Regions from separate parts of the Paenibacillus tianjinensis genome, predicted to be linked through region 1. Evidence: a T-box and tRNA genes for the amino acid it is inferred to sense, from the RefSeq annotation. Region 1 holds a T-box; the other holds one or more tRNA genes.

Region 1 (3,262 bases):
CGCGCCTGGCGCTTGGACGGCTCGATGCCCAGATCGACCAGCCATTCCACGATATTCTTCGTTTCGTTAGTGGCGGTAAAAGTAGGCATTTCCTTGAAGCCTTCCTCAATTTCATCGGCGGTCAGAGAGCGGATGTCGCCGCTGAACAGGGCGGCAGTAATACGCTTAGCCTGCTCCAGCAGCTCTTCGCCGTGCACGAACCGGGTCATCTCTTCCGCCAGCGCCTTCTGTGCTTCGCGCTTATGCGGCTCGGATTCAACCTTGGCTGCAAGTGCTTCGATCTCCTCTTTGCTAAGGAAGGTGAAGTACTTGAGGTATTTGATTACGTCCCGGTCATCCGTGTTCGCCCAGAACTGGTAGAACTCATAAGGGGTAGTTTTCTTCGGATCGAGCCACACGGCTCCGCCGGCGGTTTTGCCGAACTTGGTGCCGTCAGCCTTAAGCATCAGCGGGATGGTGAGGCCGAACGCTTTGGCTTCGTTGCCTTCTTTTTTACGGATCAGGTCCAGGCCGCTTGTGATGTTGCCCCATTGGTCGGAGCCGCCGATCTGCAGCTGCACATCCTCATGCTTGTAAAGGTGCAGGTAGTCGATCGACTGCAGAATCTGGTACGAGAACTCGGTGAACGAAATCCCGCTGTCCAGACGGCTGGAGACAACATCCTTGGCCAGCATCGTGTTGATGCTGAAGTTTTTGCCGAAGTCGCGCAGGAACTCAATGACATTAATGTCCTTAGTCCAGTCGTAGTTGTTGACCAGGCGGACCTGATTGGCGTCATCATCGGAGATAAACAGCTTCTTCATCTGCGCAGTCAGCGCATCCACATTCTCCTGCACCTGCTCCAGTGTCTGCAGGGAGCGCTCGCTCTGGCGTCCGCTCGGATCGCCGATCGTTCCCGTTGCCCCGCCGATCAGGATCACCGGACGGTGCCCGGCCAGCTGAAAGCGTCTGAGCACCATAAACGGAATCAGATGCCCGATATGCATACTGTCGCCGGTCGGATCGACGCCGCAGTACAGCGAGACTGCCTTGCTGTTCGTTAATTCGCGCAGCCCTTCCGCATCCGTCTGCTGATTAATGGCGTCGCGCCATTCCAGTTCATCAATAATATTCAACATGTACAGCCCCTTTGTTAGTGATCAGGTATGGTTAGTGAGATACGTTGGAGGATGAGCATCACCCGGGGTACGGCATGGGTTCGCGGACCGAAATATCTGCGTTTGCAGCATACAACCAGCCAGCCCGGTAAACGCAAAAAATCGCCCCTTGTCTATTCAGACACAGGGACGATTGAATTAACCGTGTTACCACCCAAATTGCACGGACAGCCATTATCAGCCGATCCATACCACTTATAAGCGAGTTATCGTTCGCTTGGTTCCGCTTGGCATTACCCAAGATACTCCAGAGTGTATTTCGCAGCCCTCGTGTGTACCGGGTTCCATCACCCCCCGGCTTTCTGTGACAGGGACTAAGCTGCTACTGCGCTCATTCAACGTATACAAACTATAAGATTACAGAAAGTATAGCCAATTCACAATTTATTGTCAATCCGGCCTATAACCGGATTAATATCATGCATAACGCCAGCCTCCGGAGGCCGTTATATTCTCCGCTCCTGTCTCGGCATAGCTTTCACAGATGAACCCCATAACCTCAGAGCCGTCCTCAAGCTCCACTCTCCCCAGCCCAAGCGGCGCTGGAATCAAGGCTGCAAATGCCCCGACCGATTGAACCGGCATCTTCCATAGCTCGAGCTGAATGGACGCTCCGCCGTGAGCTTTTCGAATCAGTCCCGGTTTGGCAGGAACAGTCTGCAGCCTGATCATGTCATAGCATGGCGCCGTTCTCGCCTCGCGCCAGAAATAAGCGCCATGGCCGGTCATCTGCTTCTCGAGCGGATAACCCTGCATGTGCAGGCCGCAGACGGCAATTATCGTATATTGCTGAGCGGCAACCGCTGTTGATGTGTCTGCCTTTGACGCCGCTTCCACCGCTTCTGCTTTCTCAACCGTATCCTTCGATCCTGAATCCCCAAGGTAAAGGCCTGCCGACCCCGCCAGCAAATGCTCGCTGTCCGCGAGTGCGAACAAAGTAATCCCGAAAGGCAAATCCTGCGCCGCTTCACCGGCAGGAACGGCCACCGCAGACAGATCAAGCAAATTGCAATGATTGGTGTAGCGGCCCATATCCGAATTGGCGCCGACCGGATTCAGCTCTACCTGCTCTCTGGTCCAGGTGCCTCCACAGGTAGGCATGACCAGCACCGCGTCCCGCAGCAGCTCCCGGGATTTAGCCTTGTATTCCTGCAGCCGGTGCATGGCCTGGAACAAACTGGAGGCTGTATGCCGTCCCCCTTTTCCCGACGATAAAATCTGTTCTGTTACAGGAAACACGGAGGCGCGGTTATTGTGCACAAATTCGCCCAGACCGGCCCAGCGTTCTGCTACCCAGGGACCATCATACAGAATGGACGCTGCTTCGAAGAACATCGTACAATCCACGTATTCTACCGGAATGCCCAGCTCCTTCAGCGAGTCGCACGCTGCTTGCCAGGCCAGCCGGTAATCCTCCTCATGAGGGCCATAGAAGTCAAGGGGCTCTGCCGGGAACAGCAGTCTGGCAGGAAGACGGTCGGCCTGCCGGGGGATGCTGCGGGACCACGGATCGGAGGCATCCAGGCCGCGCACCTGACGGTCAACCAGCAGTGTATCCTCGAGGCTGTTCGCGAACACCGTGACGCAGTCCAGGCTGGCGCAAGCCGGGACTACTCCCCGGGTGGGCCAGGCTCCCAGGCTTGGCTTGTACCCTACCAGACCGTTCAAGGCTGCAGGCACACGCCCCGAGCCGGCAGTATCCGTGCCAAGCGAGAAAACTGCCTGGCCGCGTGCCACAGCAACCGCCGAGCCGGAGCTGGAGCCGCCGCTGATATATTCCGGTCTGAGCGCGTTATGCACAGCCCCATGCGGACTTCTTGTGCCGACCAGTCCGGTGGCGAATTGATCCAGGTTGCTTTTGCCTACAGGAATCGCCCCGGCACCGATTAACCGCTCCAACACAGAGGAATGTCTGTCCGGCATATAGCTGAATTGCGGACAAGCGGCTGTTGTAGGGAAGCCCAGTACATCTATATTGTCCTTGACAGCAAACGGAATCCCCCAGAGCGGATACTCCTCCCTGTCCAAATGGCTTATAGCCTCCAGATAGGGCTGTATCCGCCCGTAGTCCGGCGGCTCAATCCAAATATTCAGCTCCTGATCCT
Region 2 (3,262 bases), 1.5 Mb from region 1:
TTTGACTGGGGCGGTCGCCTCCTAAAGAGTAACGGAGGCGTTCAAAGGTTCCCTCAGAATGGTTGGAAATCATTCGAAGAGTGCAAAGGCATAAGGGAGCTTGACTGCGAGACCTACAAGTCGAGCAGGGACGAAAGTCGGACTTAGTGATCCGGTGGTACCGCATGGAAGGGCCATCGCTCAACGGATAAAAGCTACCCTGGGGATAACAGGCTTATCTCCCCCAAGAGTCCACATCGACGGGGAGGTTTGGCACCTCGATGTCGGCTCATCGCATCCTGGGGCTGAAGTAGGTCCCAAGGGTTGGGCTGTTCGCCCATTAAAGCGGTACGCGAGCTGGGTTCAGAACGTCGTGAGACAGTTCGGTCCCTATCTGTCGTGGGCGCAGGAAATTTGAGAGGAGCTGTCCTTAGTACGAGAGGACCGGGATGGACGTACCGCTGGTGCACCAGTTGTTTCGCCAGAAGCATGGCTGGGTAGCTACGTACGGACGGGATAAGCGCTGAAAGCATCTAAGCGTGAAGCCCCCCTCAAGATGAGATTTCCCAACACGTAAGACCCCTTGAAGACGACGAGGTAGATAGGTTGGAGGTGGAAGTGCAGTAATGCATGGAGCTGACCAATACTAATCGGTCGAGGGCTTATCCAAATTTCGAAGAACGCAGATTTGTTTCGGATTCAGTTTTCAGGAATTAAGGTTCCTGAATGGATTTACATGGCACCATATCGTTTGGAGAGATACCCAAGTGGCTATAAGGGGACCCTCTGCTAAGGGGTTAGACTGCGTAAGCGGTGCGAGGGTTCGAATCCCTCTCTCTCCGCCATTTTAAATCCAAAACCTAATTATTGTGGCGGCGTAGCTCAGCTGGCTAGAGCGTACGGTTCATACCCGTGAGGTCGGGGGTTCGATCCCCTCTGCCGCTACCATATTTCCCGGAGGCTTAGCTCAGCTGGGAGAGCATCTGCCTTACAAGCAGAGGGTCGGGGGTTCGAACCCCTCAGCCTCCACCATTTTCATTATAAGAATATTTTCACACTGTGCCGGTGTAGCTCAATTGGTAGAGCAACTGACTTGTAATCAGTAGGTTGGGGGTTCAAGTCCTCTCGCCGGCACCATTATTTTCACAAATGCGGAACCGTGGTGTAGTTGGCCTAACATGCCTGCCTGTCACGCAGGAGATCGCGGGTTCGAATCCCGTCGGTTCCGCCATTTTATGTTTTAAGGCTTGTTTTTGGCTCGGTAGCTCAGTCGGTAGAGCAAAGGACTGAAAATCCTTGTGTCGGGGGTTCGATTCCCTCCCGCGCCACCATATGGAGGCTTAGCGAAGTGGCCAAACGCATCAGACTGTAAATCTGCTCACGTACGTGTTCGGTGGTTCGAATCCATCAGCCTCCACCAGTTTTACGAGCCATTAGCTCAGTTGGTAGAGCACCTGACTTTTAATCAGGGTGTCGAAGGTTCGAGTCCTTCATGGCTCATTCCAAACAAAAAGTCATCATCTTCGGATGGTGGCTTTTTTGTGTTTTCAGAGCTCAAATCAGCCCTTTTGTAGTCATCAAGTTTAAAATTTCTTGCTTCGTTTAATTATAAGTTTATAATGCTGAGCAGAAATGAGTGATTTCTATGATATATGATGCAATTATTGTTGGCGGCGGATTTGCCGGACTTCAGGCGGCGATTCAATTAGGACGGTACTCCGCACACCGGGTGCTGGTAATTGATGCAGGAGGCGGCAGATCAAATCTTTGCCGGACCTATCATAATATACTGGGTTGGCCGGATGGAGTATCGGGTGAGGAAATACGTACAAGAGGCCGGCGGCAGGCTGAATTGGCCGGTGTGGAATTCATCTCAGACAAGGTCGTTAAAGCGGATAAGTATGGACAGCTCTTTCTCTTAACAGGAGAGCGAGGCCAACAATACGAAAGCAAAACCTTACTGCTGGCTACAGGGGTAATGGATCGCTTTCCAGAACTGCCGGGACTTGTACCGACACTTGGCAAATCTGTCTACGTCTGCCCTGACTGTGACGGCTTTGAGATACAGGACCGTCAGACGGTGCTGCTGGGTTCTGGTGATGCTGGGGCCCATATGGCTTTTATTTTGCGGGAACGTACGGGAGACCTGACCTACATTAATCATGAGCATGAGCCAGTGTCTGAGGACAATCTCACACGCCTCCAGGCAGAGGGAATTACCTATATTGAACAAGCTGCTACCCAGATCGTACAAGAGAATGACGGGATGATTATAGAAGTGGCTTTACAGGATGGCACTCACCTTCCGGCAGAGCGCGGGTTTATTGCCTTCGGGAGAAATGCGGTTCATTCCGAGCTTGCCGCCCAGCTGGGGGTCACGCTTCATAAAAACAGACATATTGAGGTAAATAGACGTTCCTTAATGACGAATGTGGAGCATTTGTGGGTAGCCGGCGACGTTGCCGTTCATGCGGAGCAAGCTACGGTGGCTATGGGTGAAGGGGCGATAGCTGGGATCTGGATGCATAAAGAATTGAAAAAAATAAACCCCATTGTATTGCCATTATCCAGGTCCGCGGCTTTGAGTACGAAGAAACGCTGATTTTCCAGGAGAGGATCAAGTTTCACTTATCATTCAGATAGGCCTGGCCGCACAATGCTGCAGAATATGATAAAATAGGCGAAAAGAGCAAAAGTGGTGGAGAATGGTGACGATGGATAGTGAGGCATTGCGTCAAAAATTGGAGCAGCTCACCGGAAAGAGAGCCGGAATCAAACAGCTCGGACGGCAGCATTCAGCTTCCCTATTTGGCGTTGGCACGGAAGAGCAGGAACAGCCTGTTACGCACGATGGTTATCTATGGGTTCCTTTATATGAGAATGAAGGCCGGATCACTGCGGTATGGGTGGAGATGGAAGGCCTTACGGGTCTTGAGCTGCAATTGGTCAATTATGCGGCGCGCAATTATGCTATTGCTCTTAAGGCTACCGGCCTAAAAGAAGAGGGCGAGGTCGAAGCCCGTCAGCTAAGCGGCTGGCTTAACTCACAGCTCGAGCAAGAGAAGAATGATGCTGAAATTCCTGATGATATGACGCTTAAGGGCCGCCTATTCGGGGATATGGTCCCTTTTTTGCTGGTCAGTGAGAATGTGCATAATCCGCAGCTGACCTACCGGTCGCTGATGAAGCTGTTGCGCAATTATTTCGAGAATGAGATTTTACTTATCCCCCTGCAGGAGAAAGAATGGTTAATTTTAGCCCGTAAAGAACTGCTCACCGGCGG

The links. The T-box of region 1 lies ahead of tyrS (tyrosine--tRNA ligase). A T-box ahead of a tRNA ligase gene usually reads a tRNA of that ligase, here a tRNA-Tyr.
Region 2: it has a tRNA-Tyr gene. The T-box ahead of tyrS (tyrosine--tRNA ligase) is inferred to sense a tRNA for this amino acid. The anticodon was not compared.

What each region holds. Positions count from the first base shown of each region.
Region 1 is NZ_CP070969.1:1,656,405-1,659,666, reverse strand. It holds gene tyrS (tyrosine--tRNA ligase) at 1-1,115, opposite strand, end outside; T-box leader at 1,280-1,505, opposite strand; gene atzF (allophanate hydrolase) at 1,575-3,262, opposite strand, start outside.
Region 2 is NZ_CP070969.1:140,676-143,937, forward strand. It holds rRNA gene JRJ22_RS00675 (23S ribosomal RNA) at 1-649, shown strand, start outside; tRNA gene JRJ22_RS00680 (tRNA-Ser) at 733-824, shown strand; tRNA gene JRJ22_RS00685 (tRNA-Met) at 851-927, shown strand; tRNA gene JRJ22_RS00690 (tRNA-Val) at 936-1,011, shown strand; tRNA gene JRJ22_RS00695 (tRNA-Thr) at 1,041-1,116, shown strand; tRNA gene JRJ22_RS00700 (tRNA-Asp) at 1,133-1,210, shown strand; tRNA gene JRJ22_RS00705 (tRNA-Phe) at 1,235-1,310, shown strand; tRNA gene JRJ22_RS00710 (tRNA-Tyr) at 1,314-1,399, shown strand; tRNA gene JRJ22_RS00715 (tRNA-Lys) at 1,407-1,479, shown strand; gene JRJ22_RS00720 (NAD(P)/FAD-dependent oxidoreductase) at 1,625-2,581, shown strand; gene JRJ22_RS00725 (PucR family transcriptional regulator) at 2,685-3,262, shown strand, end outside.